2 regions of the Knoellia sp. B-D-2 genome follow, and region 1 is predicted to be linked to the other one. Evidence: predicted binding sites of a transcription regulator. Region 1 holds the regulator's gene; the other holds the start of a gene.
The links. Region 1 encodes HrcA, which represses chaperone genes, less so after heat shock. Its sites were predicted from a motif close to TTNGCACTCGNNNNNNNCGAGTGCNAA; they were not measured.
Positions count from the first base shown of each region.

Region 2: groES (co-chaperone GroES) is a predicted target of HrcA. The motif match lies at 6,947-6,973, and genes of this name have one in related genera.

Region 1 is NZ_CM173189.1:3,019,007-3,033,249, forward strand. Features, by position in the region: gene lepA (translation elongation factor 4) at 1-1,288, shown strand, start outside; gene AC3EU2_RS14260 (hotdog fold domain-containing protein) at 1,448-1,912, shown strand; gene AC3EU2_RS14265 (nitroreductase family deazaflavin-dependent oxidoreductase) at 1,909-2,358, shown strand; gene AC3EU2_RS14270 (NUDIX hydrolase) at 2,406-2,966, opposite strand; gene AC3EU2_RS14275 (tyrosine-protein phosphatase) at 2,963-3,763, opposite strand; gene AC3EU2_RS14280 (ornithine cyclodeaminase family protein) at 3,782-4,717, opposite strand; gene hemW (radical SAM family heme chaperone HemW) at 5,013-6,239, shown strand; gene AC3EU2_RS14290 (SDR family oxidoreductase) at 6,277-7,044, shown strand; gene AC3EU2_RS14295 (DUF4870 domain-containing protein) at 7,126-7,641, opposite strand; gene AC3EU2_RS14300 (DUF3097 domain-containing protein) at 7,981-8,853, opposite strand; gene hrcA (heat-inducible transcriptional repressor HrcA) at 8,923-9,954, shown strand; gene dnaJ (molecular chaperone DnaJ) at 10,021-11,154, shown strand; gene AC3EU2_RS14315 (16S rRNA (uracil(1498)-N(3))-methyltransferase) at 11,157-11,900, shown strand; gene AC3EU2_RS14320 (Gmad2 immunoglobulin-like domain-containing protein) at 11,897-12,946, opposite strand; gene AC3EU2_RS14325 (SigE family RNA polymerase sigma factor) at 12,943-13,482, opposite strand; gene AC3EU2_RS14330 (HIT domain-containing protein) at 13,533-13,880, shown strand; gene AC3EU2_RS14335 (PhoH family protein) at 13,906-14,243, shown strand, end outside.
Region 2 is NZ_CM173189.1:2,455,069-2,470,752, reverse strand. Features, by position in the region: gene AC3EU2_RS11745 (WhiB family transcriptional regulator) at 1-128, shown strand, start outside; gene AC3EU2_RS11740 (aspartate/glutamate racemase family protein) at 405-1,094, opposite strand; gene AC3EU2_RS11735 (RNA-binding S4 domain-containing protein) at 1,139-1,360, shown strand; gene AC3EU2_RS11730 (TetR/AcrR family transcriptional regulator C-terminal ligand-binding domain-containing protein) at 1,357-1,527, opposite strand; gene AC3EU2_RS11725 (helix-turn-helix domain-containing protein) at 1,537-1,932, opposite strand; gene AC3EU2_RS11720 (hypothetical protein) at 1,923-2,303, shown strand; gene AC3EU2_RS11715 (class I mannose-6-phosphate isomerase) at 2,310-3,350, opposite strand; gene AC3EU2_RS11710 (LacI family DNA-binding transcriptional regulator) at 3,347-4,351, opposite strand; gene groL (chaperonin GroEL) at 4,698-6,323, opposite strand; gene groES (co-chaperone GroES) at 6,497-6,790, opposite strand; gene AC3EU2_RS11695 (GNAT family N-acetyltransferase) at 7,058-7,870, shown strand; gene AC3EU2_RS11690 (SpoIID/LytB domain-containing protein) at 7,903-9,348, shown strand; gene AC3EU2_RS11685 (THUMP-like domain-containing protein) at 9,415-10,653, shown strand; gene AC3EU2_RS11680 (PfkB family carbohydrate kinase) at 10,670-11,500, opposite strand; gene AC3EU2_RS11675 (nucleoside hydrolase) at 11,500-12,471, opposite strand; gene AC3EU2_RS11670 (glycoside hydrolase family 3 N-terminal domain-containing protein) at 12,511-13,803, shown strand; gene tsaD (tRNA (adenosine(37)-N6)-threonylcarbamoyltransferase complex transferase subunit TsaD) at 13,924-14,967, opposite strand; gene rimI (ribosomal protein S18-alanine N-acetyltransferase) at 14,964-15,428, opposite strand; gene tsaB (tRNA (adenosine(37)-N6)-threonylcarbamoyltransferase complex dimerization subunit type 1 TsaB) at 15,425-15,684, opposite strand, start outside.

The sequences.
Region 1 (14,243 bases):
GATCGTCCGGCAGATCCCGCACCCCGTCGGCGACCCGGACGCCCCGGCGCGCGCCATGATCTTCGACTCCGTCTACGACACCTACCGCGGCGTCGTCACCTACGTCCGGGTGGTCGACGGCAACCTCAACCCGCGCGAGAAGATCATCATGATGTCGACCCGGGCGACGCACGAGCTGCTCGAGATCGGCGTCATCAGCCCCGAGCCGGTGCCCGGCAAGGGCCTCGGGGTCGGTGAGGTCGGCTACCTCATCACCGGCGTCAAGGACGTCCGGCAGTCGAGGGTCGGCGACACCGTCACCAACGAGCGCAAGCCGGCCGCCACGGACCTCGGCGGCTACCGCGACCCCAAGCCCATGGTCTTCTCCGGGCTCTTCCCCATCGACGGCTCCGACTACCCGATCCTGCGGGACGCCCTCGACAAGCTCAAGCTCAACGACGCGGCGCTCGTCTACGAGCCCGAGACGTCGGTCGCCCTGGGGTTCGGGTTCCGCTGCGGCTTCCTCGGTCTGCTCCACCTCGAGATCGTCCGGGAGCGGCTCGAGCGCGAGTTCGACCTCGACCTCATATCGACCCAGCCCAACGTCGTCTACGACGTGACGATGGACGACGGCTCGGTCATCGTCGTGACCAACCCGAGCGAGTTTCCCTACGGCAAGGTCGCCGAGGTGCGCGAGCCGGTCGTCAAGTCGACGATCCTCGCGCCGAGCGAGTTCATCGGCGCCATCATGGAGCTCTGCCAGGGCAAGCGCGGCCAGCTCCTCGGCATGGACTACCTCTCCGAGGACCGGGTCGAGCTGCGCTACACGCTGCCTCTGGCCGAGGTCGTCTTCGACTTCTTCGACCAGCTCAAGTCGCGCACCCGCGGCTACGCCTCGCTCGACTACCAGGAGGCCGGGGACCAGGTCGCCGACCTCGTCAAGGTCGACATCCTCCTGCAGGGCGAGAACGTCGACGCGTTCAGCTCGGTCGTCCACAAGGACAAGGCGTACGCCTACGGCAACATGATGGCCGGCAAGCTCAAGGAGCTCATCCCGCGACAGCAGTTCGAGGTGCCGATCCAGGCCGCCATCGGCGCCCGGGTCATCGCCCGCGAGAACATCCGCGCGATCCGCAAGGACGTCCTCGCCAAGTGCTACGGCGGTGACATCAGCCGCAAGCGCAAGCTGCTCGAGAAGCAGAAGGCCGGCAAGAAGCGGATGAAGAACATCGGCACCGTCGAGGTCCCGCCGGAGGCCTTCATCGCCGCCCTGTCGTCCGACGACAACGGCGAGACCAAGAAGAAGTAGGCACCACGCCCTGCCCCGCCGCTGGCGTCAGCGCGAGCGGTTGTTCTAGCCGCCGTTGGCGCTGACGCAACCCAGAGCAGCGGGTGAGGGTGGCCACGCGCGGTGAGCGCGGGTCCCACGCTGTGCGCGGCCCGGCATACCGAGCAGTAACATCGGCGTATGCCGGACACCTTCAGCCTGTACCGCACGCTCACCTCCCTGCCCCTGGGCAAGGCGGCGTTCTCGTTCCTCTTCGCGCAGAAGGCGCCGTACTTCTGGACCGTGCGGCCCCGGGTGCGGGAGGTGCGCCCGCACCACGCCGAGCTCTCGATCCGCAAGCGTCGCGCCGTGCAGAACCACATCGGCACCGTCCACGCGATCGCCGTGTGCAACGGCCTCGAGGCCGCGATGGGGCTGCTCGCCGAGGCGACGACGCCCCCCGGACGCCGCTGGATCCCCAAGGGCATGGAGGTCGCCTACACGGCCAAGTCGACGACCGACCTGCTGTGCACGGCCGACACCGACCCGGCGGACTGGGAGCAGCCCGGCGACGTGCCGGTGCGGGTCAGGGCGATCCGCGAGGACGGCACCGTCGTGGTCCAGGGCGTCATCACGATCTACGTGAGTGATAGGAAGACGTCATGACGATCACCGGCCCGTACGTCCCGAGCCCGAGCACGTGGGTGCGCAAGCAGGTCGAGACCATCGAGGCGACCGGGACCACCGAGTCCGTCGACATCCAGGGCCGCCCCGTGGTCCTGCTCACGATGAACGGCGTGACGGGAAGCGTGCGCAAGGTCCCGCTCATGCGGGTGGAGCACGACGGGGTGTACGCGGCGGTGGCGAGCAAGGGGGGCGCGCCCGAGCACCCGAAGTGGTACGCGAACCTGCGCAAGCACCCGGTCATCGAGCTCCAGGACGGGACGCGTACGTGGGTGGCGAAGGCCCGTGAGCTGGAGGGCGACGAGCGCGAGGCGTGGTGGCCGCGGTGCGTCGAGGCGTTCCCGAACTACGCGGAGTACCAGCGCAACACCGACCGGCTCATCCCGGTCTTCGCGCTCGAGCCGGTCGACGCGGGAGACAAGGGCTGAGCCCGGGTCGACCGGCTGGGCTCAGTGCGGGTCGGGCGCGGCCCGACTCAGCCGGGCGCGACCGTCGACTCGTCGACGTCGCCGAGGTTCAGGGGCTCGTCAGGGCGAACTCCTGCCGCCGGCACGTGGTCCCAGATCCGCAGGAGGTCGCGCGGCCAGATGTCCTCCGGGGCGTGTGCGATCTCGTGGCGACTCCACCAGCGGTGTGCCGTCATCGTCGCCAGCTCGACCTCGGTGTGCCCGGCCGTCGACACCTCGAAGGCCTCGCACCGGACGAACCAGAAGAGCTCGTCCTGGGTCGTCACGACGTCGCTGTAGCCGTGCACGACGACGCGCTGCGCGAGGGGCCCGACGAGGTCGTCCACGCCGATCGCGAGCCCGGTCTCCTCGGCGATCTCCCGGATCGCGGCGCCGGCGTCGCTCTCGCCGGGGTCGACGCCTCCGCCGGGGGTGATCCAGAAGACCGGCACCGGCTCGAGGCCGGGGTCGCTGTCCCGGAACAGGAGGAGCCGGTCGTCGCCGTCGACGAGGAGGACGCGCATGGCGCGGCGCCGGTTGCGGGGCCGGTCGTCCGGCACGGGGGCGGGAAGCACCGCTCCGAGGCTCATGAGGTCAGACGCTGCCGCAGCCGGTCGACGTCGGAGTCCTGCCACCCCTGCTCGCGCAGCCACCCCGCGGCGCCGCCGAACTCGCTCTGCACCGCGTCGAGGATGGTCTGCATCGTCTCCGGTCGAGGGCGCTGGTCGGCGACGCTCTGGTGGCGCAGCGCGTTGCCGTAGAGGGCTCGCGGCATGAGCCGAGCGATGATCTGCTCGATCCGCTCGGCGGTGAGGGCGTAGTCCTCGACGATGAGGTCGTGCGGGACCCCGGCGGCGTCGAGGGCGAGCGCGACGACGGTGCCGGTGCGGTCCTTCCCTGCGGCGCAGTGGACGACCGTCGCGCCGTGGCTGCGGGAGACGACGTCGAGCGCGGCGGAGATCGAGTCGGGGCGCGTGGAGAGGTAGCCGAGGTAGTGCTCGGACCAGAACTGCGCGTCACGCACCGTCCGGGTCGAGTGCTCCGGCATCGCCAGGGCCTGCTCCGCGGTGACCGAGCGCCCGTCGCCGAAGAGCGAGTGGTGGTGGTGGGTCAGGGACTCGACGTGCCAGAGCGGACCGGGTCCCTCGGTGCTGACCTCGGTGTCGCTGCGCAGGTCGACGATGTCGCTCACGCCGAGGACCTCGACGACCGTGCGGACGTCCTTCGGGCTGAGGTCCTGGAGGTTGTCGGAGCGGAGCAGCCGTCGCGGCTGGATGGTGGCACCGTCGCGGGTCGGCAGGCCGCCCGCGTCGCGCATGTTGACGACCCCCTCCAGCTCCACCCAGCGGTCCGCCACGGGCTCGTCAGGACTGCGGTGCGCGCTCACCGGGCCATCGTAGGCGGCTCAGATGTCCACGACCTGGCCAGCGCCCGATGCCTCGGCACGCTCGGCGACCGCGGCGGCGACGACGAGGTCGGTGATCCCGGTGCCGAGGTTCTGGACGACGAGCCGGCCCGGCGGCCGGGGCGCGTGCAGCAGGTGGCCGGTCCACGTCGCCGGCGTCGGGTAGCCGTCGAGCTTGCCGCGCACGGCCCGCACGGAGGCGAACTGGTGCGGGTCGTCGGCAGCGAGGACCGCGGAGTCCGCGAGGTCGGCTCCGACCGAGCTCGCGTAGTCGATGGGGAGGAGCAGGGCGTCGTCGCGCGGCCACGTCACGGGGATCACCATGTCGGCCAGCCCGATCGACAGGCCGGTGACGACGACCGCCTTGTCGCGGACCGCGGCCTCGCGCGACGCCGACCGGACGACGCGTATGCCGGGTGCCACCGTTGCCGTCTCGCGCACCAGGTCCTCGACCGCCTGGCCGCGCCGTGCCCAGACGTGGACCTCGGTGTGGCCGAGCGCCTCGAGCACCCGGAGGTGGGAGCGGGCCTGGGTCCCGGCGCCGAGGAACGCGACGGGACCGTCCCCGGCCAGGGCCCGGATGCAGGCGCCGGTCACCGCCGCGGTGCGCACGGCCGTGAGCTCGCCCGCGGGGAGGAGCGCGCGTGGCTCGCCGGTCGTGCCGTCGTTGACCACCATGACGCCGCTGGCCGTCGGGAGTCCTCGCACCGGGTTGTCCGGGACGATGCTGATCCACTTGCAGCCCAACAGGTTTCGCTCGGGGTAGGCCGCGGGCATCGCGTTGGCGAACATGCCGGGGGAGGTGCGCACGGTGGGCTTCGGTGGGACGTCCGCCCGGCCCTCGGCCAGCGCGCTGAGGGCGTCCGCGACGAGGTCGACCACCTCCACGAGGGGAGGGAGCGAGGCCCGGACGTCGGCGTCGGTGAGGATGCGCACGGGCGCCAACCTATCGGGCACAGAGGTGAGGGCCTCGGAAAGTATGAGTTTCCGAGGCCCTCGCAGATCATGAACCGAAGTTCTTGATCTGACGCTCTCACCGAGGTGAGTGCGTAGGCACATTTCTAGTCGAGCCCCCCGGTGTCCCGCAAGGTTTTGGGCGGAAGTCGAGCCAGCATTTTCCGGAGCGCGGCGTGTCGCGCCGGACACGCCGCCGAGAGGACCGCGCGGCGGGCGGACCGCCCCACGCGGGCCCGGGAGGGAGGTCGCAGGGCGGGGTGGGAGGATTCTCGGCATGCCCCGACTTCCCGACGGAGACCCCGCGCCGCCGTCGGGGGAGCTGCCGCCGCAGGCCCTCACGGGGCTGGGGGAGCGGGCCTTCGGGATCTACCTCCACGTCCCGTTCTGCCGGGTGCGCTGCGGCTACTGCGACTTCAACACCTACACGCTCACCGAGCTCGGGCCGGGCGCCGGCACGTCGAGCGTCGTCGACACGGCGCTGGCCGAGCTCGACCTCGCCCGGGACGTGCTCGGCGGGTCGGCGCCGCCCGTCGACACCGTCTTCGTCGGCGGCGGGACGCCGACCATGCTCCCGGCGAGCGACCTCGTCCGGGCCGTGGACGGCATACGGGAACGGTTCGGCCTCGCCGACGACGTCGAGGTGACCACGGAGGCCAACCCGGACTCGGTCACCCCGCAGTCGCTGGGCGAGCTCGCCGACGGCGGGTTCACCCGGATCTCGCTCGGCATGCAGTCGGCCGTCCCGCACGTGCTCGCCACTCTTGATCGCACGCACGACCCGGAGGGGGTCGGCCTGGCGGTGCGTGCCGCGCGCGACGCGGGCCTCGTCACGAGCGTCGACCTCATCTACGGCACGCCCGGCGAGAGCATCGAGGACTGGCGCCGCAGCCTCGACCAGGCCATCTCCCTCGAGCCCGACCACGTCTCCGCCTACGCCCTCGTCGTCGAGGAGGGCACCAAGCTCGCCGCCCAGGTCCGACGCGGCGAGGTGCCCCGACCCGACGACGACGACGAGGCGACGAAGTACGAGATCGCCGAGGAGACCTTCGCCGCAGCGGGATTCGCCTGGTACGAGGTGAGCAACTGGACGCGCAGCCCCGCGGGACGCTGCCGCCACAACGACGGCTACTGGACCGGCGGCGACTGGTGGGGCGTCGGGCCGGGTGCGCACAGCCACGTGGGCGGGGTGCGCTGGTGGAACGTCAAGCACCCCAGGGCGTATGCCGGTCGGCTCGCCGAGCGCGTCTCGCCCGCCGCGGGGCGCGAGACGCTGACCGACGAGCAGCTGCGCGACGAGCTGGTGCTGCTCACCGTGCGGGTGCGGGACGGCTTGGCCGTCGATGCCCTCGATGACGAGGGCCGGCGAGCGGTCGCGGGGCTGGTCGCCGACGGGCTGGTCGACGGCGTCGCCGCGGTGCGCGACCGCCGGGTCGTGCTGACGCTGCGCGGGCGACTGCTGGCCGACACCGTGGTTCGCCGCCTCCTCGGCGTCGGCTCCTGACCCGAGCCACGTCTGCGTCGGCCCTAGGGTGGCGCGCATGACTGCCACGCACACCCGTCGGCTCGAAGGCCGCACCGCCATCGTCACCGGGTCCAGCCGGGGCATCGGTCTGGGCATCGCCGAGCGACTCGTCGCCGAGGGCGCCCGGGTCTGCCTCACCGCGCGCAAGCAGGACGCCCTCGACGCCGCGGTCGAGTCCCTCGGAGGTCCGGGGGTCGCCATGGCGGTCGCCGGTCGTGCCGACGACCTCGAGCACCAGGAGGCCGTCTTCGCCGCGGTGGGGGAGCGGTTCGGCGACGTCGACCTGCTCGTCAACAACACCGGCATCAACCCGGCATACGGGCGACTCGTCGACCTCGACCTCGACGTCGCGCGCAAGATCGTCGAGGTCAACTGCATCGCGGCGCTGTCGTGGGTGCAGAAGGCCGTCGCCCATGGCCTCGAGTCCCGCGGCGGGGCGATCGTCAACGTCTCGTCGGTGGCCGGCGTGCGCCCCGCCCCCGGCATCGGGTTCTACGGCGCGAGCAAGGCGATGCTGACGCACCTCACCGAGGAGCTCGCCGTCGAGCTCGGCCCGACGGTGCGGGTCAACGCCGTCGCGCCCGCGGTCGTCAAGACCCGGTTCGCGGAGGCGCTCTACGAGGGGCGCGAGGAGCAGGTCGCGGCGGGCTATCCGCTGGGACGGCTGGGCGTGCCCGAGGACGTCGCCGGGGTCGTCGCCTTCCTGCTGTCCGACGACGCGGCGTGGGTCACCGGCCAGTGCATCGTCGTCGACGGCGGCCTGCTGCTCAAGGGCGGCGTCTGAGCACCCGCTCCACGACGACGTCAGCCCCGCCCGGGTCCGGGCGGGGCTGACGTGCGGAGGGACGGGGTCTGGCTCAGCCGGTCATGAGACGAAGCGCGGCGTGAATGGCGGGGTCCACAGCTGGCCCTCGTTGGCGCGCATGGCGCCGATGATGTGCAGGACGAACGCGAAGGCCAGCGCGATGAAGTACGTCACGAAGCCGACGAGCACGAGCATCAGCGGGAACGAGATGAGCAGGAAGATGCCGGTGATGATCTGGATGTTGAGCGAGTTGGCGGCGTGTTGGCGCACGAAGTCACCGCGCTCCTTGTACATCACGTAGATGATGAGCGAGCCGACGAAGCCCAGCAGGCCGGCGCTGAGGACCATGGCGATGAGCGGCACGAGGTGGGCGAACATGCCCCACTGCCGCTGCTGCGCCGGGTCGAGGACGGCGGCCTGCTGGTAGGGCGCGGGGTATCCTTGCTGCGGCTGCGGCGCCGGGGGAGCGTAGGGCTGCTGCGCGACCTGCGGCTGCTGCGGCGACTCGGGCTGCGGGGCCCCGGGCGGGGGCGGGGGGTTCTGGCCCTGCGGGTTCTCCGGGTACGGAGTGGTCATGGGGTCCTCCTTCGGGGGACGGGGTGCTTGTCTCCAGTGAAACCCATGCGGGCCCCGTTTGATCCCCGCTTCGGGGTGCGTTCAGGGTGTGCTCAGGGCTGACCCTGCCGCCCCGGCGAGCGGGACGGCATACCCCCCCGCTTTCAGCGTCCGCAACCCTGGTCGGAAAGGCGACCACCTTTGCGGACGCAAGCGCTCGGCGCCCCGGCAGCGTCCGCAAGCCTGGTCGGGAAGTCGACCACCTTTGCGGACGCAAGCGCTCGGCGCCCCGGCAGCGTCCGCAACCCTGGTCGGGAACTCGACCACCTTTGCGGACGCAAGCCCTTGGGGGCGGCGGGGTCAGGGGGCGGTGACGAAGTCGATGAGCTCCTCGACGCGGCCGAGCAGCGACGGTTCGAGGTCGGCGTACGTCCGGACGGTGCCGAGGATCTGCTTCCAGGCGCGGGCGACGTCGGCCTGCTCGGCGTGCGCCCACCCGAGGTGCGCGCAGATCCCGTGCTTCCACGACGTGCCCCGCGGGATGACCGGCCACCGGTCCATGCCGAGGCGCTCCGGACGGACCGACTGCCACACGTCGACGTAGGGGTGGCCGACGATGAGCACGTGCGGGGCGAAGGGCTGGAGCCGCGAGGCGGCGTCGACGACCCGCGTCTCCTTGGTCCCCGCCACGAGGTGGTCGACGAGGACGCCCATCCGGCGGCCGGGACCGGGGGCGAAGTCGCGGATCGCGGCCTCGAGGTCGTCGACACCGTCGAGCATCCCGACGACCACGCCCTCGATGCGCAGGTCGTGGCCCCAGACCTTCTCGACGAGCTCGGCGTCGTGGCGTCCCTCGACGAAGATGCGCGACGCGCTCGCGACCCGGGCGGGGGCGTCGGCCACGGCCCGCGAGCCACTGGCGGTCCGGGAGGCGGCGGCGCGGGCGGCCGAGAGCCGGGCGTCGGCGGCGGCGTTCGGCCGGGTGAGGGTGACGGGCCGGCCGTCGACGTGGAACCCCGGCCCCAGCGGGAACGCCTTGGTCCGGCCGCGGCGGTCCTCGAGGTGGACGACGAGGATGCCGCCGGCCTTCTCTACCCGGACGACGGCGCCGACCCACCCGGTCTCGACGTCCTCGACGACGACCCCGCGCTCCGCGGCGAGAGGCGTCGACCGGCCCTTGGGCGGGGCCATCCAGTCGCCGGAGAGCACGTCGCGGCCGTAGCGATCAGTCACCTGCGCGAGGGTAGACGTAGAATTGGCACTCACCAAGCAGGAGTGCCAACGATCGAGGAGGTGTCGCGCATGAGTGAGGACCGACGGCTCGCCGTGCTGCGGGCGATCGTCCAGGACTACGTCGAGACCTCGGAGCCGGTCGGCTCCAAGGCGCTGCTCGAGCGCCACCAGCTCGGTGTCTCGGCCGCCACGGTCCGCAACGACATGGCCGTCCTCGAGGAGGAGGGCCTCATCGTCGCGCCGCACACGAGTGCCGGGCGCATCCCCACGGATGCCGGCTACCGGGTGTTCGTCGACCGCCTGAGCACGCTCAAGCCGCTCAGCGGGGCCGAGCGCCGGGCAATCAGCACCCTGCTCGACGGGGCGATCGACCTCGACGACGTCGTCGACCGGACGGTGCGCCTCCTCGCCTCGCTGACGCGGCAGGTGGCCGTCGTCCAGTACCCGTCCCTCACCCGTTCCTCCGTCCGGCACATCGAGCTGGTGCCGCTCGGCGCCTCCCGCCTGCTCGTCGTGCTCATCACGACGTCGGGCCGGGTCGAGCAGCGGGTGCTCGAGACCGGTCTCGACCTCGTCGAGCCGACCGCCGAGCGGATGCTCGCCTCGCTGCGCTCCGACGTCAACAGCGCCACCGTCGGCCGGACGCTGGCGGACGCCGCAGGCGGGCTCGGCGAGCTCCCGACGCAGGTGGACCCCGCGGCCCGCGGCCTCCTCGCCGCCATCGCCGCCGAGCTCACCGAGGTGCTCGTCGAGCAGCGCGAGGAGCGGGTCGTCATGGCCGGCACCTCCAACCTCGTGCGGGCCGGCGAGGACTTCCCGTCCTCGATCGGCCCGGTCCTCGAGGCGCTCGAGGAGCACGTCGTGCTCCTCAAGCTGCTCGGCAGCGTGAGCGAGCAGGGCTCGACGGTCGCGGTGCGGATCGGGGCCGAGAACCCGTATGCCGGCCTGCGCAGCACCTCGCTCGTCACCTCCGGCTACGGCCTGGGGTCCGACCTCGTCGCCGGCCTCGGGGTGGTGGGCCCGACCCGCATGGACTACCCCACGACGATGGCCGCCGTGCGCGCCGTCGCCACCTATGTCAGCCGCATCCTCTCCGAATGAGCACGGCCTGACCGCCCCTGCCTGACCCCTGACCGCACCAGCCACCAGTGAAGGACGTCCACCGAAGTGAACGACTACTACGCCGACCTCGGCGTGGCCCGTGACGCGACCGCCGACGAGATCAAGAAGGCCTACCGCAAGGCTGCCCGACGGCTCCACCCCGACGTCAACAGCGGGCCCGAGGCCGAGGAACAGTTCAAGAAGGTCTCCCAGGCCTACGACGTGCTCTCCGACGAGGAGAAGCGGCGCAGCTTCGACATGGGGGCGGACCCGTATGCCGGTGCCGCGGGTGCCGGCTTCGGCCAGGGCTTCTCGTTCAGCGACGTCATGGATGCCTTCTTCGGGCAGGGCGCTGCCCAGGCGCAGGGCCGCGGGCCGCGCTCGCGGCAGTCCCGGGGCCAGGACGCCCTCGTCCGCCTCGACATCGACCTCGCCGACGCCGTCTTCGGCGGTGAGCAGGAGCTCACCATCGACACCGCGGTGGGTTGCGGCACCTGCCACGGCGCCGGCACCCAGCCGGGCACCGGGACGCGCACCTGCGACGTGTGCCGTGGGCAGGGTCAGGTCCAGCAGGTCCAGCGCAGCTTCCTCGGCCAGGTCATGACGACCCGCCCCTGCGTCAACTGCCAGGCGACCGGCCAGGTCATCGAGGCCCCCTGCTACGAGTGCTCGGGCGACGGCCGGGTCCGGACCCGCCGGACGATGACGATCCGCGTCCCCGCCGGCGTCGACACCGGCACGCGCATCCAGCTCGCCGGCGAGGGCGAGGTCGGCCCCGGAGCCGGCCCGGCCGGTGACCTCTACGTCGAGGTCGTCGTGCGGCGCGACCCGCGCTTCCAGCGCCAGGGCGACGACCTCCACGCCACGCTGGAGCTGCCGATGACCGCCGCAGCGCTGGGTGCGACCGTGCCCTTCGAGACCTTCGACGGCGTCAGCGACCTCGAGGTCCGTCGCGGCATCCAGTCGGGGGAGCAGCTCCTCCTCCGGGGCCTGGGCGTGACGCACCTGCGGGGCTCGGGGCGCGGCGACATCGTCATCCACGCCATGGTGGCGACGCCGACGAAGCTCAGCCACGAGCAGGAGGAGCTCCTGCGCACCCTGGCCACCCTGCGTGACGAGGAGAAGCCCACGGGTCGTTTGGCGAACCCCACCGAGGGCTCCCTGTTCGGGAAGCTCCGCGACGCCTTCAAGGCCCGCTGACCTTGAGCCTCGCGCTCTACCTCGTCGCACCCGGTTCGCTCTCCGCGACCGCACCGGGCGACGTCGTCGTCCTCGACGGGGCCGAGGGGCGCCACGCGGCCACGGTGAGGCGGACCCGGACCGGCGAGCGTCTCCGGGTCGCCGACGGCGCCGGTCGGGTCGTCACCGGGGTGGTCGAGACGGTCGAGCGGGACCGGCTCGACCTGCGGGCCGACCTCGTCGAGGACCTGCCCGAACCCCGCACCCGGCTCGTCCTCGTCCAGGCCCTGGCCAAGGGCGACCGGGACGACCAGGCCGTCGAGGCCGCCACCGAGCTCGGGGTCGACGAGGTCGTGCCGTGGCAAGCCTCGCGCAGCATCGTCCAGTGGCGGGGCGAGCGGGGCGCCCGGGCGCGGGCGAAATGGGACGCCGTCCTCGTCGCCGCGACGAAGCAGTCACGGCGTCCACGCCGGCCGGCCCTCGGTGAGACGGCGACCACTGCCGAGCTGGCCGCGCGGATCGCGGCGGGCGCGACGGCATACGTCCTGCACGAGGACGCCGGCGTCCCGCTGGCCGGCCAGGTCCTTCCGGAGGAGGGCGAGGTCCTCGTCGTCGTCGGCCCGGAAGGCGGCATCGCCCCGGACGAGCTCGACGCCTTCCGGGCAGCCGGCGCCGTGGTCGTCCGCCTCGGCGACACGGTGCTCCGGTCCTCCAGCGCCGGGCCTGCCGCGCTCGCGGTGCTGAGCGCCGCCGACCGCTGGCGCTAGGACCCCACGGTGAAGGTGACGAGCCGCTCGGCGACGACGGACTGACCGTCCTCGGCGGAGGTCGTGAAGGCCCGGAAGGTCCAGGTGCCCTGCTCCAGGCGTCCGAGGTCGACGGTGAAGGTCCCGCGCCGTGGCGCGCCGGCGTCGGCCGTGGTGAACCCGTCGCGCAGCACCGTCGTCCCGCGCAGCAGCTCCCACTCGACGGTGGCCTCGAACGCCACCGCCTGCCCCGTCACGGTCACCGGCTCGCCGCCGCGCAGGCCGGCTCCGGGACCGGGGTTGTCGATCCAGAGGTCGGCCAACGACTCCGGCGGCGTCGCGGCGCGCGTGAAGGAGGTGTCGATCGACACGTGGCCCAGGAGCGGACCCCCGTCGTCGCTCGTGATCCGGACCGGTGTGTCACCTCGACCGACGACGGCCTGGGCCGTCCAGGCCAGGGCCGCGACCTCGAGCTTCGCGGCGTCGGCGGTGCGGGCGCCCTGGCCGCTGTCGGAGAGCCGGATGCTGATGCGGCTCTGGGTCACCCGGACGTCCTCGACGACGGTTCCGCCCCAGAGCTCCGAGCGGCGCATCGACTCGGCGACGGCGGCGCGGACCTGCGCCGAGACGGGCGCGGTCGCGTCGAGGTCGGCGCCCCAGAACGAGCGCACCAGCCCGGGCCGGTCCCCCTGCCCGCCGTTCGTGCCGACCCAGTAGACGGCGAGCGCCAGGGTGAGCGCCGGCCGAGGGCCGGACGGGGACGGCGACGCCGAGTCCGACGGTTGCGGGGCGGGACTGGCCGTGGCCGTCGGAGGACCGGCGGGCAGGGTCGCGTCGTCGGTGACGGGTCGGGCCGCCCAGACGACCCCGGCGAGGACGACCGCGGACGCGGCGACCGCGACCAGGGCGAGGCCGCGGTGACCCCCTTCGACCCGCTCCGGCTGGGACGCCTCGCGCAGGATCGCGTCAAGGCGTGAGGACGGCTGGACCTGCCGCGCCCGGGTGGCCAGGGCCTCACGGAGGGCGCGTTCGGTCTCCGCGAAGTCGAGCTCGTCGAGCGTGGTCATGACACGTCCTCCATCTGGGTGCGCAGGGCGGCGAGGCCGCGGTGCGCGTGGGCCTTGACCGAGCCGGGCGCGATGCCGAGGGCGTCGGCGATCTGCGACTCGCTGAGGTCGAGGTAGTAGCGGAGCACGAGCACCTCTCGTTGACGGGCGGGAAGCCGCTGGAGCCGGGCGAAGAGGTCCGCCGACCCGACGGAGGCCAGGGCCGAGTCCTCCGCGCTCGCGACCCGCAGGTGGCCGCCGCGAGTCGTGGAGTCGAGGTAGCGCTGCTCGACCTTGTGGTGCCGCAGCGCCGACCGCGCACCGTTGACGACGCTCTGCCTGAGGTATGCCGTCTCGCGCCCCTCTCGCACGTCGTGCCACTTGCGGTGGAGGGCGACGAAGGCGTCCTGGACGATCTCCTCGGCGAGGAGGTCGTCGTGGACGAAGAGCCAGGCGAGCCGCACCATGGGGAACCAGTGGACGGCATACAGGCTCGACACGCCGTCGTCCGCGGCCGCGCGCGCCGATGCGTCACGTCGAGAGCCCACGAGTGCCATTGTCACGTCTGGAAGACGCCCAGCAGGGTGGTTCGGTTTACTGTCGGGGCATGTCCGCCACCGACTGCCTCTTCTGCTCCTTCGTCTCCGGCGAGATCGAGCCGGAGATCGCGGGCGAGACCCGGCACAGCCTCGCCTTCCGCGACATCGACCCGCAGGCCCCGACCCACGTGCTCGTCGTGCCACGGCGCCACGTGGCCAACGCCGCCGACCTCGCCGCCGCGTCCGTCGACGAGCTCGCCGACCTCGTCCTCCTCGCTCGCACCATCGCGGAGCGCGAAGAGCTCGGCGGTGACTACCGCCTCGTGTTCAACACCGGCGCGGGTGCCGGTCAGAGCGTCTTCCACGCCCATCTCCACCTGCTGGGCGGGCGACCGATGCGTTGGCCACCCGGCTGAGCCGAACCGTAGACTGGTCGGCGACATGACAGACGCACCTCATACGCCCCCGCCCGACGCCACGTCGACGCGCACCCCGGTCCACACCGTCACCATCCCGGCGGAGGTGTCCATGGTGTCCCTGCTGGGTCCGCGCGACGAGCTGCTCCGCACCATCGAGCGACTGTTCCCGCTGACCGTCATCCACGTGCGCGGCAACGAGTTCCACATCTCCGGCCCGAGCGGCGAGGTCTCGCTCGTCGAGCGGCTCATCGACGAGCTGCTGGCCGTCATCGACGGTGGACAGGCCCTCAACCGGGACTCGGTCGAGCGCTCCATCGGCATGATGCGGGCGCAGACGCTCGAGCGCCCCGCCGACGTCCT
Region 2 (15,684 bases), 560 kb from region 1:
ACACGTGCCCCGTCCTCAAGCGGTGCCGGGAGCACGCCCTCGCGTCCCGCGAGCCCTACGGCGTCTGGGGCGGCATGACCGAGGACGAGCGGATTCGCATCATCAACCAGCGCGAGCTCGCGAGCTGACCGCCGTCAGGACCGACTGAGCGCGCCGCCGGCCGGCCGGGAGTGACCAGGGACACTCCCGGCTGACCGGCGCCCCGCACGTGCCCGGGTGGCTGGTCTGGATCAGGGAGAACCGTCCAGCCACCCGGGCATGACCTCTGCCCTCCCTGACCGACGGGCGACGGGCGACGGGCGACGGGCGACGGGCGCCCGGTCCGGCACACCACAGCGTCTGCGTGGTTGGTCAGGTTTCTCACCAACGGCGCAGACGCAGAGGTGACCGCTGCCGCTGGGAGGTCAGGCGCAGAGCCAGTCGACCCCGGCCCCCACGTGCAGCGCCGTGGTGTCGTACTGCGGCAGGACGCCGTCGCCGGGGCCGAGCAGCAGGCCGATCTCGGTGCACCCCAGGATGACGGCGTCGGCGCCACGGCCGGCGAGACGCTCGACCACTGACAGGTACTCCGTGCGCGACTCCTCGCGGACGACGTCGTGGACGAGCTCGTCGTAGATGACCCGGTGCACCGTCTCCCGGTCGTCCTCCGCGGGGACCAGCACGTCGAGCCCGCGCTCGCGCAGCCGCCCGGCGTAGAAGTCCTGCTCCATGGTGAACCGCGTCGCGAGCAGGGCGACGCTCCTGCGCCCGTCGGCGATGAGGGCGTCCGCCGTCGGGTCCGCGATGTGGAGCAGCGGGACACCGGCCGCGTCCTGTACGGCGTCCGCGACCTTGTGCATGGTGTTGGTCGCGAGGAGCATCGCCTCCGCGCCGCCGGCCGCCAGGCCCCGCGCGGCGTCGGTGAGCACGGCGGTGGCGACGTCCCAGTCGCCGTCGTGCTGGGCCCGAACGACCGGGTCGAAGTCGACGCTGTGGAGCAGGAGTCGTGCCGAGTGGTGGCCGCCGAGCCGGGCCGCGACGCCCTGGTTGAGGCCGCGGTAGTAGGCGGCCGTGCTGGTCCAGCTCATCCCGCCGAGCACTCCGAGCATGCGCATGCTCGCACCCTAGGCCACGTCGTGACGCACCTATCCTTGGTCGCGTGACCCCCACCGAGATCCCGATCGCCGGCGAGAGCATCCGCCTCGGCCAGCTCCTCAAGTTCGCGTCGGTCGTCGAGGACGGCGCCGACGCGCGAGCCGTGATCGAGGCGGGCGAGGTCGAGGTCAACGGTGAGGTCGACACCCGGCGGGGCCGCCAGGTGCGCCCCGGTGACACCGTCCGCTACGCCGGCGAGACCTTCGCCGTCATCCGGGAGCTCTAGGCCCGGGGTGCGACGAAGGGCACCAGGACCTCGTCCACGAGCTCCACGACGAGGTCGTCGTCGATGGGGTCACCGGTGAAGAGGAGCCGGTGCCACAGAACACTCTGTCCCAGCTCGCGGGCGAGGTGGACGGGCACGTCCACGCGGACGTCCCCCCGGCTGGACACCACGGGCGATCAGGGCCGACATCTCCGCCTTGCGGTAGCCGATGACGTCACTCCGAAAGGTCTGGGCGAGCTGCTCGTCCTGGACCGACGCAGCGACGACGCCCCGCAGGATCGCGGCCTGCGGGCCCGTGAACAGGGCCCCCACCCACGCAGCAGCGCCGGCATGTCACCGCGGTAGCTGCCGGTGTCCTCGTGCGGGATCGCGGTCCTCGCGATGGTCGGCAGGGTGTCGCGCAGCAGGGTGCGACGATCCGGCCAGCGGCGGTAGAGGACCGGCTTGCTCGTCTTGGCGGCGCTGGCGACGGCCTCCATCGTCACCGCTGCCGGCCCGCCCCGGGCCAGCAGCTCCAGCGCTGCCGCACGAATGGCGTCGTCGAGCTCGGCCCCCCGTCGGCGTGTCGCCATGTCCGCCTCCCGTCCGGCTGAGGAAACGCTTCGTCGGGGCCTTCGGTGGCGACCCGCGCCACGCCGTCGACGTGGTGGACCGCGTCGAGAAGCTCGACGAGACCGGCATCCGACTGGTGACACGGGTCGCCGGGGCGATCCTCCTCCAGCTCGAGCACACGTGGTCCGCCGGCGTCGAGGGCACGCACTACGTGAGCGTGATGGACATCGGCGCACGCAGTGCCCTCATGGGGCCGGTGAACGCCCACCTCAGGCGACGGTTCCCGGACGACATGGCGCACGCCTGGGTCCGCCACAACATCGAGGAGGTGGGTCAGCTCGAGCACCTGCTCCCCCGGCTGGCCCGCTCGAGCGCGGCGCCACCGCGCTGAGCCGGGTCAGGGGGTGGGGGGCATGCAGCGGATGACGGTGACGTCGCCGCTCACGGTGACGTCACCGGCTGCGTGGGGGACGAGCAGCACGTCGCCCGCCCGCACCTCGCGGGTGCCGTGCCGGGACGTGAGCGTGCCGGAACCGTCGACGACGACGACGGCCGCGTATGCCGCGGGCACGGTGACGTCGCCCGTCACCGGCCGGACGACCTCGGCGCTGAAGAACGCGCTCGCCTCGTCGGGCAGGGCTGGCCCGTGGCCCTCGACGTCGGCCCACCGCCGTCGCAGCGACGCGAGCCGCTCGGCCGTCACCGGTCCGTGGTCCACGCTGTGCAGCGCCAGCGGACGGTCCAGGCCGAGGAAGGCGTGGTCGAGCTCCAGCCCGAACCGCTCGTGCTCGAGCATGACCGAGAAGTCGGTCGGCTCCTGGAGCTCGAGGATGAGCACGCCCTCGCCGATGGCATGCGGCTGGCCCGCGGGCACGAGCACGGCGTCGCCGACGGAGACCTCGATGGGGTTGAGGGCGGCGAGCAGGCGCTCGTCCTGCGCGTCGACGAGATCGGCGAGCGCCTCGGTCGAGAGCTCGTCGCGGAAGCCGACCCACACGGTCGCGCCGGGCTCGGCGACGAGGACGATCCACGCCTCCGTCTTGCCGTGGTCGCAGTCGAGGTGGGCGGCCGCGAACTCCCGGCTCGGGTGCGAGTGGACCGGCAGGCGCTCGCCGCTGTCGAGCAGCTTGGTGAGGAGGTTCGGCTCCTCGCCGAAGCGGGCCACGTGCGCTGCGCCGAGCCAGCCGCGCGGGTCGGACCGGAGGGCGTCCGGGAGCGGGACCCCGGTGTCCAGGGTCGTCACTCCCCCGCCCCCCTCGGCGAAGAGGTGCGCGGAGGAGCCCACCCAGTCCTCGGGACGGTAGCCGTCGAAGTCCGCCGGCACCTCCTGCCCGCGGAAGGCGAGGATCCGTTCGCCGCCTCGGTAGAACCGACGGGGGGTGTTGGCCGCCAGCGTGGCGGTCGTGGCCGGTGCCGTGGTGGTCGGGGTGTCGGTCATGGCAGAGCCTTCCGGAGACGTGCGGATGCGGGGAGCCGGCCGGACTCCCGGACGATGAGACGGGTCGGCATGACGACGGTCTGGGCCGGCGACTCGTCACCGAGCAGTCGGGCGAAGAGCTGGAGGACCGCCTTCTGGCCGATCGACGCCGGGTCCTGGTGGACGACGGTCACGGCGGGCTCGACGAGGTCGGCGAGCTCGAAGTCGTCGTAGCCGACGAGCCCCATCTCGACCCCGACGGCGCGCATGGCGTGCAGCGCGGCCAGGGTGACCCGGTTGTTGCCGGTGATCACGGCGGTGACCGGCGCCCGCTCCCGCGACCACGCGCTGAGCCGGGTCGCGAGCGAGTCTGCGGTGTGGGGGCCCATCACCACGCGGGTGTCGCCCGGCAGGCCCAGGGCGTCGTGGATGCCGACGAACGCCTCGCGCCGCTGCCGCGCGGTCCAGAACTCGGCGTCGTCCCCGAGGAACGCGATCCGCCGGTGACCGTTGGCGACGAGGTGCTCGACGGCGCTGCGCACCCCTCCCGGGTTGTCGCTGATCACCGTGTCGCACGGCTCGCCGCGCACCGGACGGTCGACGTAGACGATGGGGGTGCCGCTCGCCGACACCGTCGGGTCGACCACCGGCTGCTCCCCGGCGGGGACGACGACGAGCCCGTCGACGCGGCGGTTGATGAGCCCCTCGAGCACGACCCGCTCGCGGGTCGGCGAGCCCTCGGCCGACGCCGTGATGAGCTGGTGCTGACGGATGCGGGCCTCGCGCTCGACCGCGGCGCTGATCTGCGAGTAGAACGGGTTCGCGAGGTCCTCGACGACGAGCGCGATGGTCTGCGTGCGGCCCTGACGCAGGATGCGGGCGCCGTCGTGGCGCATGAACCCGATGCGGTCGATGACCCCCCGCACGCGCTGCTCGGTGTCGCGGCGCACCCCGGACTCCCGGTTGACGACCCGCGACACCGTCTTGACGGAGACGTGCGCCTCCGCCGCCACGTCCGCCATGGTCGGCCGGGCCGATGTCCGCTTCCCTGACAACGCTGTCACTCCCTGATCACACCAAACTCCGTGCCCCGAGGCAACGTGAGCACGGACTCCCACGCTCACGGTGCCCGAGCTTGTCCGATTCCGTGTCCCCACCGGACAAGGGGGTCTCGCGCTGCGCTGTTGACGACGGGCCAGCAGGGTGGGGCGGGACGGCTGGTCACGGGAGATCGGCCGACTCGCGGATCCGGGCCCACCCCAGCGTGGGTGACCCCGGATCCCCGACACCAGAGCCACAGAAACGCGTATGCCGCGTGCGTCCCCGGGGGGAGGCACGCGGCACACGCGTCTGTGAGGAGCGAACGGCTCAGTGCGAGTGGCCGTGGCCGCCGTGGCCGTGGCCCGCGGAGTTGCCGTCCTCGTCGACCTTCTTCTCGACGACGAGGGTGTCGGTCGTGAGGACCATGGAGGCGATCGACGCGGCGTTGCGCAGCGCGGAGCGCGTCACCTTGACCGGGTCGATGACGCCGGCCTTGACGAGGTCCTCGTACTCGCCCGTGGCGGCGTTGAGGCCCATGCCCGGCTCGAGCTCGGAGACCTTGGCGACGGCGACGTAGCCCTGGAGGCCGGCGTTCTCGGCGATCCAGCGCAGCGGCTCGGCCGCGGCCTTCTGCACGATGGCGGCGCCGACCTTCTCGTCACCCTCGAGACCGAGCGTGTCGATGACCTTGACGGCCTGGATGAGGGCGGAGCCGCCACCGGCGACGATGCCCTCCTCGATGGCCGCGCGGGTCGCCGAGATGGCGTCCTCGATGCGGTGCTTCTTCTCCTTGAGCTCGACCTCGGTGTGGGCGCCGACCTTGATGACGCAGACGCCACCGGCGAGCTTGGCGAGGCGCTCCTGGAGCTTCTCGCGGTCCCAGTCGGAGTCGGTGCGCTCGATCTCGGCCTTGATCTGGCCGACGCGGCCCTCGACCTCGGTGCGGTCGCCCGCGCCGTCGATGATCGTCGTCGTGTCCTTGGTGACGACGACGCGACGCGCCTGGCCGAGCACGGTGAGGTCGGCCGACTCGAGCTTGAGCCCGACCTCCTCGGCGATGACCTGGCCACCGGTGAGGACGGCCATGTCCTGGAGCATCGCCTTGCGGCGGTCCCCGAAGCCGGGCGCCTTGACGGCGACGACGTTGAAGGTGCCGCGGATCTTGTTGACGACGAGCGTGGACAGCGCCTCGCCGTCGACGTCCTCGGAGATGATGACGAGCGGCTTGCCCGACTGGACGACCTTCTCGAGGATCGGCAGGACGTCGGCGATCGCCGAGATCTTGCCCTGGTTGATGAGGATGTAGGCGTCCTCGAGGACGGCCTCCATGCGCTCGGCGTCGGAGATGAAGTACGGGGAGATGTAGCCCTTGTCGAACTGCATGCCCTCGGTGAACTCGAGCTCGGTGGACGCGGTCGAGGACTCCTCGACGGTGATGACGCCGTCCTTGCCGACCTTGTCGAACGCCTCGGCGATGGTGGCGCCGATCTCGGGGTCCTGCGCACTCAACGACGCGATCGCTGCAACTTCACCCTTCCCGTCGACCTCACGGGCGTTCTCGAGGAGACGCTCGGACACGGCGTCGACGGCCTTGTCCATGCCGCGCTTGAGCGCGGCCGGGGCGGCACCGGCGGTGACGTTGCGCAGGCCCTCGCGGACCATGGCCTGGGCGAGGACGGTCGCGGTCGTCGTGCCGTCACCGGCGACGTCGTTGGTCTTGGTCGCGACCTCCTTGGCGAGCTGGGCGCCGAGGTTCTCGTAGGCGTCCTCGAGCTCGATCTCGCGGGCGATGGTCACACCGTCGTTGGTGATCGTGGGGGCACCCCACTTCTTGTCGATGACGACGTTGCGACCCTTCGGGCCGAGCGTCACCTTGACGGCGTTGGCGAGGGCGTCGACGCCACGCTCGAGCGCCTTGCGGGCGGAGTCGTTGAACTCCAGTTCCTTGGCCATGTTTGTCCTTCTCTTGTCGTTGCGTCTGCGTCGGTGGCGGCTCTGGCAGCCGTCCACGCAGACGCAAGCAGTGGTGGAACGAGATGCGCGTATGCCGCGGGCTCACCGTGGAGGCGAGCCCACGGCATACGCGGTGGTTCAGGTGTGCCGCGAGGGCACGGGCGGTGCGTCGATCAGCCGACGACGGCGAGGACGTCGCGGGCGCTCAGGATGAGAAGCTCCTGGCCGCCGTGCTTGACCTCGGTGCCGCCGTACTTGCTGAAGATGACGCGGTCGCCGACGGCGACGTCGAGCGGGACACGGTTGCCGTTGTCGTCGATGCGACCGGGGCCGACCGCCAGGACCTCGCCCTCCTGGGGCTTCTCCTTGGCGGTGTCCGGGATGACGAGACCGGACGCCGTGGTCTGCTCGGCCTCGAGCGACTTGATGACGATGCGGTCCTCGAGCGGCTTGATGGAAACCGACACTGTGTGACCTCCCCTTTGGGATGAGTCGAAGGTGGACATGTGTGCGTACGCGCTGCGGTGCTGTGGATCCGAATCGCCGTCGCGGGGGTCGAGTCGAGCCGCGTGCGCTGGCACTCACACGAGGCGAGTGCCAATGCCCCAAATCTAGGTCCGTGGTTAGCACTCGGTCAACTCGAGTGCCAGAACTTCTCCCGCTGTTCGCCGAGGGCGCAGCGACTGCGCCAATCCGGTGGCCGGCGCTCCCGCCCCGCCTGACAGGCTCCCCGCATGACTGCACCCGACCCGGCGAGCCTGCTGTCCGCCTACGACGCCCAGCTCCGCCGCGACGCCGAGATCCCCTCGGCCCTCTCGTCGACGGCGGTCGGTCCGCTGCTCCTCGCGACCTACCTCGGCGGGCGCGGCTTCATCACCTACCGCAGCCTCGACACCGACGCCGGGCCCGCGACGGAAGAGACGGTCGGGGGGCTCGTCACCGCGGCGGTGGAGCACTACCGCGCCCGGCCCGAGGTCCTCAAGGTCGAGTGGAAGTCCCGCGGGCACGACCACGCCCCGGGCCTGCACGCGGCGCTGCTCGCGGCCGGGTTCGAGCCCGAGGAGACCGAGTCGGTCATGGTCGGTGACGCGGCCCTGCTCGCCGTCGACGTCATCCTCCCGGAGGGGGTGACCGTGCGCCGGGTGAGCGACGAGGCCGAGGTCCGACCGATGCTGGCCATGCAGGCGGAGGTCTTCGGCGACGACCCCGAGGACGCCGCGGCCCACGACGAGGAGGTCCTGCACCGCCTCCGCACCCGCGACGACCTGGAGATGTGGGTCGCCGAGGTCGCCGGGCAGGTCGTCAGCGCCGGACGCCTCGAGCCGGTCGACGGCACCGACTTCGCCGGAATCTGGGGCGGTGCCACCCGCCCCGAGCACCGGGGCCGCGGGATCTACCGGGCGCTCACGGCGGCCCGCGCCCGGTCGGCGATCCGGCACGGGAAGCGCTACATCCACAGCGACTCGACCGAGTTCTCCCGGCCGATCCTCGAGCGGTCCGGGCTCGTCAAGGTCACGACGACGACTCCATATGTGTGGAAGCGGTGACAAAAGGACTAGTCATACGCCACTCTGGCCCGATGCAGACTCGCCCCACCGTCGTCGCGCTGCTCGCCGGCCTCCTCGTCGCGGTCTCCGGTGCCCCGTCGGCCTCGGCGTCCGTCACGCCGGCTGGTGACCCCCCGTACTCGCGGGACTCGCCCCGCACCTCTCACAAGCGGCTGGCGCCCACGACCGGCAGCCCGCTCCTCGGTCTGCAGGGGCGCGGGTTCGGTCACGGTCGTGGCATGTCCCAGTGGGGAGCACGAGGAGCAGCTGAGCAGGGACTGACCTTCACGAAGATCCTCGGCTTCTACTACCCCGGCACGACCCTGGGGTCGGTCGGCGACCCGACGATCCGGGTCCGCCTCACCGCGATGACGGGCCAGCCCACCACGGTGGCGGCCGAGGCACAGCTCACGCTCACCGACGGCGCCTGCACGGCTCCGCTCACCCGGCCCGGCGCGACCTCGTGGCGGGTCCTGCGCAGCGGCAGCCGCTGGCAGGTGCAGGGGTTCTGGACCAGCGCGACGGGGACCGCCGGGTGGTGGGGCTTCCCCACTCCCTGCACGGGGTTCGGCACCGCGGCAGGGCTGATGTTCGTGGGTGACGGGTCGGTGGCCGGCTCGGTGCTGACCCTGCGCACACCGGGTGGCAACCGTGACTACCGCGGGGGGATGCGGGCCACCACGGACAACCGACCGGGTACCGGGCAGGTGATCACCGTCAACCACCTGTCCACCAACCGGTACCTGCAGAGCGTGGTCCCCGCCGAGATCCCCGCGTCATGGCACCCGGAGGCCGTGAAGGCACAGTCCGTCGCCGCGCGCTCGTACGTCGCGGCGAGCCTGGGCAAGCCCTATTCGAGCGACATCTGCGACACGACGACCTGCCAGGTCTACCCCGGGCTCACGACGTCCCTCCCCGCGACGACGGCGAGCAATGCCGCCGTGGCGGCGACGACGGGCCAGATCCTGCGATACGGCTCCCAGGTCGCCTTGACGGAGTTCGGGTCGAGCAACGGCGGCCACATCACCGGTTCCTCCCTGCCCTACCAGGTGGCCAAACCGGACCCGTATGACGGCGCCGTGCCCGGCGCCCCGACCACGTGGAGCAGGAAGGACGTCACGGCGAGCGTGATCCAGGCCCGGTGGTCCACGATCGGCACGCTCCGGTCGCTGGCCTTCGCCCGCGACGGCAAGGGCGCCTGGTTCGGAGGACGCGTGACCCGGGTGACCCTGACTGGCTCGTCGGGCTCGGTCACGCTGACGGGAGAGGCGTTCCGCTCCGGACTGGGACTGCGGTCCACCTATTTCGGCACGATCGCCGCCTCGGTGGGTGGGGGCTTGGCCGGAAACGGGTTCGCCGACCTCGTCGTGGTCGGTCTCCTCGTTCGCGACACGGCAGGCACCGTGTCGCGCCATCCCGGCGCGGGCAGCGCCAGCTCGAGACCACGGGTGGGCAAGCGGACCGGGCGCGCGAGCTGATGCTCGGGAGCTGACGGCCGCCGCTCCCGAGCGAGAACCCTCGCGCAGGAATGAGAGGGTTGACGGGTGGACGTCAGCACGATCAGGGCCCTCGCCGCCCCGGATGGGCAGGAGCTGCTCCGGTCGCTGCCTCCCTACAGCGAGGCCACGGTCCTCAGCGTCCAGGAGCGGCTGCGCCGCGCCGGTCACAGCCCCGAGCTCGCGGGGGCCGCCCTGACCCAGCAGCGGCTGCGCGCCAGGGCGCAGGCGAAGTTCGGTGAGTTCGCCGCTGACATGCTGTTCACCCCGGACGGGCTCGAGCAGGCGACGCGGCTGGAGGTCGCCGTCGCGCACGCCCACCGCTTCAGCCGGGCCAGCCTGGCCACGGTCCACGACCTCGGCTGCGGCATCGGTGCCGACGCGGTGACGCTGTCGTCGCTGGGGGTGACCGTGCACGCGGTCGACGCCGACCCGGTCACCGCCGCCGTGGCGGACGCCAACCTCCGTCCATGGCCCGACTCCCGCGCCCGCGTCGGTCTCGCCGAGGAGGTCGACGTCGGGATCGACCCCGGCCGCAACCGTGTCGGCGCCTGGCTCGACCCGGCCCGACGCACGCGTGGCGTCGCCGACATCACCGGCCGGACCCGCCGCACCTTCAGCCTCGCCGAGATCTCGCCCCCGTGGGACTTCGTCCAGCAGGTTGCAGCCGCGGTGCCCGCGACGGGGGCCAAGCTCAGCCCAGGGCTCGACCACGCGGCGATCCCGGTCGGGACCGAGGCGCAGTGGACGTCGTGGGCCGGTGACGTCGTCGAGTGTGCGATCTGGTGGGGCCCGCTCACCCTTCATCGGGGGCGCACCGCCCGGGTGATGGGTCCCGGCGCGACCCCGGCCGTCGTCGACGAGTCGATGGCCGATCCGGTGGTCCCGCTCGCGGGCTCCCTGGCCGACGTCGGCACGTGGCTGCACGACGTCGACCGCGCCGTCATCCGGGCCGGCCTCGTCGGTGCGGTCACGCGGGCGACCGAGGGGGTGGAGTCCGACGAGGGCACCGGCTACGTCCTCACCTCGCGCGACGTCACGCGTCCCTGTACCCGCCGGTATGCCGTCCACGAGGCGATGCCGTTCACCGTCAAGACCCTGCGTGCGTGGCTCCGCGAGCACGGGGTCACCGGCCTGACGATCAAGAAGCGCGGGATCCGGCTCGACGACGAGCAGCTGCGTCGTGACCTGAAGATCGGCAACAGTGCCGGGAGTGGCGAGCAGGCGACCGTCGTGTTGACGCGAGTGGGTGGCTCGCCCACCGCCCTCATCGTCTCCCCCGCCTGACCGCCCCGCCCCCCGGTCAGAGGACCGGGTCGACCTGGGCGCCCTCGTGGCGCACCGCCGCGGCGCCGGCCGCCAGCGCCGCCTCGAGGGCCGCGGGTCGGTCCGCGCCGGCCGCCAGGGCCGCCGCCAGGGCGCCGCAGAACGCGTCGCCCGCCCCCGTCGTGTCGACGACGTCGGCTGCGGTGACGGCGTGGGCGGGTGTGGCGGCGCCGTCCCAGGTCACCCCGTTGGCGCCGAAGGTCACGAGCAGCGACCCGGGCTCGATCCCGGACTCCGCGAGCGCGACCATCTCGTGCTCGTTGGCGACCACCGGGTCGGCAAGGGCCACCACGTCGGCCGGCAGGGCGGCATACGGTGCGGTGTTGAGGACGACCCGCGCGCCCCGGTGAGCGGCGCGGCGGGCGGCGCTGCACACGACCGGCAGCGGGACCTCGAGCTGGAGGAGGAGCACGTCACCGGGACCGAGGTCGTCCACTGCGTGGACCTCGGCGTCACCCAGCGACGCGTTGGCGCCGGGGATGACGATGATGCTGTTCTCGCCGTGGTCGTCGACGGCGATGAGAGCATGGCCGCTGGCCACACCGTCGACGACGCGCACGCGGGTCACGTCGATCCCCCTGTCCTGAAGACGATCTCGGTGTGCCGTCCCGCCCGCGTCGTCCCCGACGCACCCGACCATGAGCACCTCGGCGCCAGCGGCGGCCGCGGCGACCGCCTGGTTGGCGCCCTTGCCCCCGGCGAGCCGGCTCAGGCCGTCGCCGAGGAGGGTCTCGCCCGGGCGCGGGTGGCGCTCGACGCGGGTGACGAGGTCGACGTTGAGCGAGCCGAGGACCATGACCCGGCCCATCAGCGGCCGCCCGTGACCGTGTCGAGCCAGAGCCGCGCGACCCGGGGCCCGTCGATCTCGAGCGCCACGTCGACCTGCGCGTGGGCGAGGCCGTGCGGGTCGTGGGCGAGGTCGCCGGACCAGTCCCGGGTGTCGACGATGGTGCGCCCCCTCGTCCAGGTGCCCGCGAGCTCGACGCGGACCGGGAGCCGCTCGGTGCGCACCGCGCCCGGGTCGATGACGACGGCCACCGCACCGGCGTCGCCGATGGTGGCGCTGTCGGTGCCGAAGCGGTGGCTCATGAAGCGGACCAGCCCGCCGGCCAGCGCCCCGGGGCCGCGCTCGTCGAGGGCCGCGAGCACCCCGGCCTCGGCGAGGGTGACGCGGGGCCCGTAGAAGACGTCGAGCCCGTACATCGTCACCGGCACGTCGTGGTCGGCGCTCGCGTCGAGCACCACCGCCGTGGCCTCCGGGTCGTGGAAGACGTTGAACTCGGCGGCGGCGGTCGCGTTGCTCACCTTCGCGCCGCCGCCCATGAAGACGATCCGCCCGAGCCGCGCGAACGACTCCGGGTACATCCGGGCGAGCAGCGCGATGTTCGTCATGGGCGCGAGCGGGACGAGCGTCACGGGGTCCCCCGCCGCGTGGCCCTCCTCGATGCGGTCGCGGAGCAGGTCGACGGCGTGGCGGGGGTCGGCGGTGGTCGTCGGGGCGGGCCAGCCGAGGTCGGCCATCCCGTCGTCGCCGTGCACGTGGCGGGCGTCCACCGGGCGCTCGAGCAGGGGGTGTGAGGCTCCGGCGCCGACCGGCACGTCGCCGCGCCCGCAGGCCTCGAGGACGGTGAGCGTGTTGCGGACGACGTCAGGCAGGGGGGCGTTGCCCCCGACGCAGGTCACCGCGCGCAGGTCGAGCCCGGGGTGGCGACTCGCGAGGATGAGGGCGCACGCATCGTCGACGCCCGTGTCGACGTCGAGGATGACGGGGGTGGGCATGGACCGAGGGTATGCCGTGCGTCGGCTAGCGTCGCTCCCGTGACGTCGCGCTCCACCTCCTCGCCCCTCCCCCGCCTGACCGCCGCCGTGGCCGCCTCCCTCGTCGGGCTGCTCGCGGCCGGGTGCGGCGGCGGCGCGACGGACGACCGCTCCTCGGGGACGACCTCGGGAAGCGCCACCGGAGGCGTCACCGGGAGCGCGACGGGCACGGCCCCGCCGACGGCCGGCGGGTCCATCGCCCCGAGCCCGTCCGGGTCCGCCGGAGGTCCCGTCACCGCCGGCGAGTGCGCACGCGAGAAGGCCGCCGGGCTCACCGAGGAGCAGGCGCTCGGCCAGCTCATGATGGTCGCCTTCGACACGGCGGCGCCGCGGACCGCCCTCGACGGCCTCATCGCCGAGCAGCACGTCGGCAACGTCATCTACCTCGGGGGCTGGGACGGCGCGGCGCGGGTCAAGGAGACGAGCACCCACCTCCAGGAGCAGGCCACGGACACCGCGACGGCCGGCATTCCGCTGCTCCTCGCGGCCGACCAGGAGGGCGGCGAGGTGCGCCAGCTGCGGGGCGCGGGATTCACCGCACCCCCGTCGGCGAAGGTGCAGGCGCAGATGTCGGCGCCCGAGCTCACCGCCGCCGCCACGACGTGGGCCCGCGAGCTCAAGGCCGTCGGTGTCAACGTCAACCTCGCCCCCGTCACGGACACGGTCCCCGCCGAGATCGGCCGGGCGAACGAGCCGATCGGGAAGTTCGGGCGCCAGTACGGCTCGGACCCCGGCACCGTGACGAAGGCGTCGACGGCCTTCCTCCAGGGCATGATCGACGGCGGCGTCATGGGCACCGTCAAGCACTTCCCCGGGCTCGGCCGGGTCGCGCGCAACACCGACTTCAACACGACCGGCATCACCGACACGGTGGCGACGAAGGACGACCCGTTCCTCGCACCGTTCGCCGCAGGGGTGAAGGCGGGGGCCGGGCTGGTCATGGTGAGCTCGGCCCGCTACCCCGGGCTGGACCCGACGAAGACGCAGGCGATGTTCAGCACGCCGATCATCAACGGGCTGCTCCGCGGCCAGATGGGCTACGACGGGGTCGTCGTCACCGACGACATCAACGCCCAGGCCGTGCGTTCGATCCCCGTCGCGCAGCGGGCCGTGGACTACGTCGAGGCCGGCGGGGACCTCCTGCTCACCGGCGACCCCGAGTCGGTGGCGCCGATGGTCGACGCGCTCGCCGCCCGGGCCCTGGCCGACGAGGGCTTCGCGACCCTCGTCGACACGTCGGTCCTGCGGGTGCTGGCCCTCAAGGAGCGGATGGGCCTCATCCGCTGCGGCTGAGTCGGGTCACTCGCGCGCAGGCACGTCGATCTCGCGGGCACATGGCGCCGCAGCGACCTGTGCCGTCGGGAACGACAGGGCACGACGAGAGCGACCCGACAGCCGCTGCGCGGGCGACCCTCAGGACTGGACCTGGGTCACCGGCATCGACGAGTCGGCGGGCAGGTCGAGGCGTGAGGCCTCCCGGCCCTTGAGCACCATCTGGGCGCCGAGCGCGGCGACCATCGCGCCGTTGTCGGTGCACAGCCCGGGCCGCGGCACCCGCAGCTCGATGCCGGCCGCGTCGCAGCGGGACTGCGCCATCTCCCGCAGCCGCGAGTTGGCGGCGACCCCGCCTCCGATCTGCAGGTGCTGGGCGCCGTGCTCCTTGCAGGCCAGCACCGCCTTGCGGGTGAGCACGTCGACGACGGCCTCCTGGAACGACGCCGCCACGTCGGCGACCGGCACCGGCTCACCGGCGGCCTCGCGCGCCTGCACCCAGCGTGACACCGAGGTCTTGAGCCCGGAGAAGGAGAAGTCGAAGCGGTGCCGCTCCATGTCGCGTCCGGTGGTGAGGCCCCGGGGGAAGTCGATGCTCACCTGGCCGCCGCGGGCCTCGCGGTCGATGTGGGGCCCGCCCGGGAACGGCAGGCCGAGCACACGCGCCACCTTGTCGAAGGCCTCGCCGGCGGCGTCGTCGATGGTGGAGCCGAGGCTGCGGATGTCGTTCGTGACGTCGGGGACGAGCAGGAGCGACGAGTGCCCGCCGGACACGAGCAGCGCCAGCGTCGGTTCGGGCAGCGGCCCGTGCTCGACGATGTCGACGGCGACGTGCGAGGCCAGGTGGTTGACCCCGTAGAGCGGGATGCCGAGCGAGAGCGCCAGCGCCTTGGCCGACGCCACGCCGACCATGAGCGAGCCCGCGAGGCCCGGGCCGGAGGTCACCGAGATCGCGTCGAGGTCCTTGAGGGCGACGCCGGCCTCGCGGCAGGCGCGCTCGATCGTCGGCACCATCTCCTCGAGGTGGGCCCGGCTGGCGACCTCGGGCACGACGCCACCGAAGCGCGCGTGGTCGTCGACACTGCTCGCGACGGCGTCGACGAGCAGCGTCTCGCCACGGACGATGCCGACACCCGTCTCGTCGCACGAGGTCTCGATGCCCAGGACCAGCGGCTGGTCGCTCATGACCCAGCACCCCTCTCCCCCAACAGCTTGCGCATGACGATGGCGTCGACGTCGCCCGGCTGGTAGTAGCGCCGCCGGACGGTGAGCACCGCGTAGCCACGCCGGTCGTAGAGCGCCCGCGCCGGTGCGTTGTCGGCCCGCACCTCGAGCATCATGGCCTCGGCCCCACCGGCTGCCGCGCGCGCCTCGAGCTCGTCGAGCAGGCTCTCGCCGAGCCCGGATCCGCGGTGCCCGGGCGCCACCGCGACCGTCATGAGGTCGGCGACCTGGCCGCCGTGGTCGATGCCCGCGTATGCCGCCAGCTCACCGTCGCGTTCCACCGCGACGTAGTCGCGGCGCGGGCGACCCGCCAGCTCGCCCCACCACGAGGCCTCGGTCCAGGCGTCGTCGGGGAAGGTCTCGGTCTCGAGCCGGACGAGCTCGGGGATGTCGGTCCACGACATCTCGCGCAGGGCGCTCATCGGGCCGCCCGCTCGGCGGTCGTCAGGGCGTCGGGACGGCGCAGGTAGAGCGGCTCCACCGGCATCTCCTCACCGTCCCGGACCCGCTCCACCGCGAGACGCGCGAGGACGGCGGCGTCGACGTCGAGCACCGGGACGGGGTTCGGGAACAGCTCGGGCCACAGGACCGGGCCGCGACCGACCGTGGGCAGCGAGCGCACGTCGTCGGGCAGGTCCGCCGGTCGCTCGACGGACGGGAAGGTGAGCCGCTCCGCGC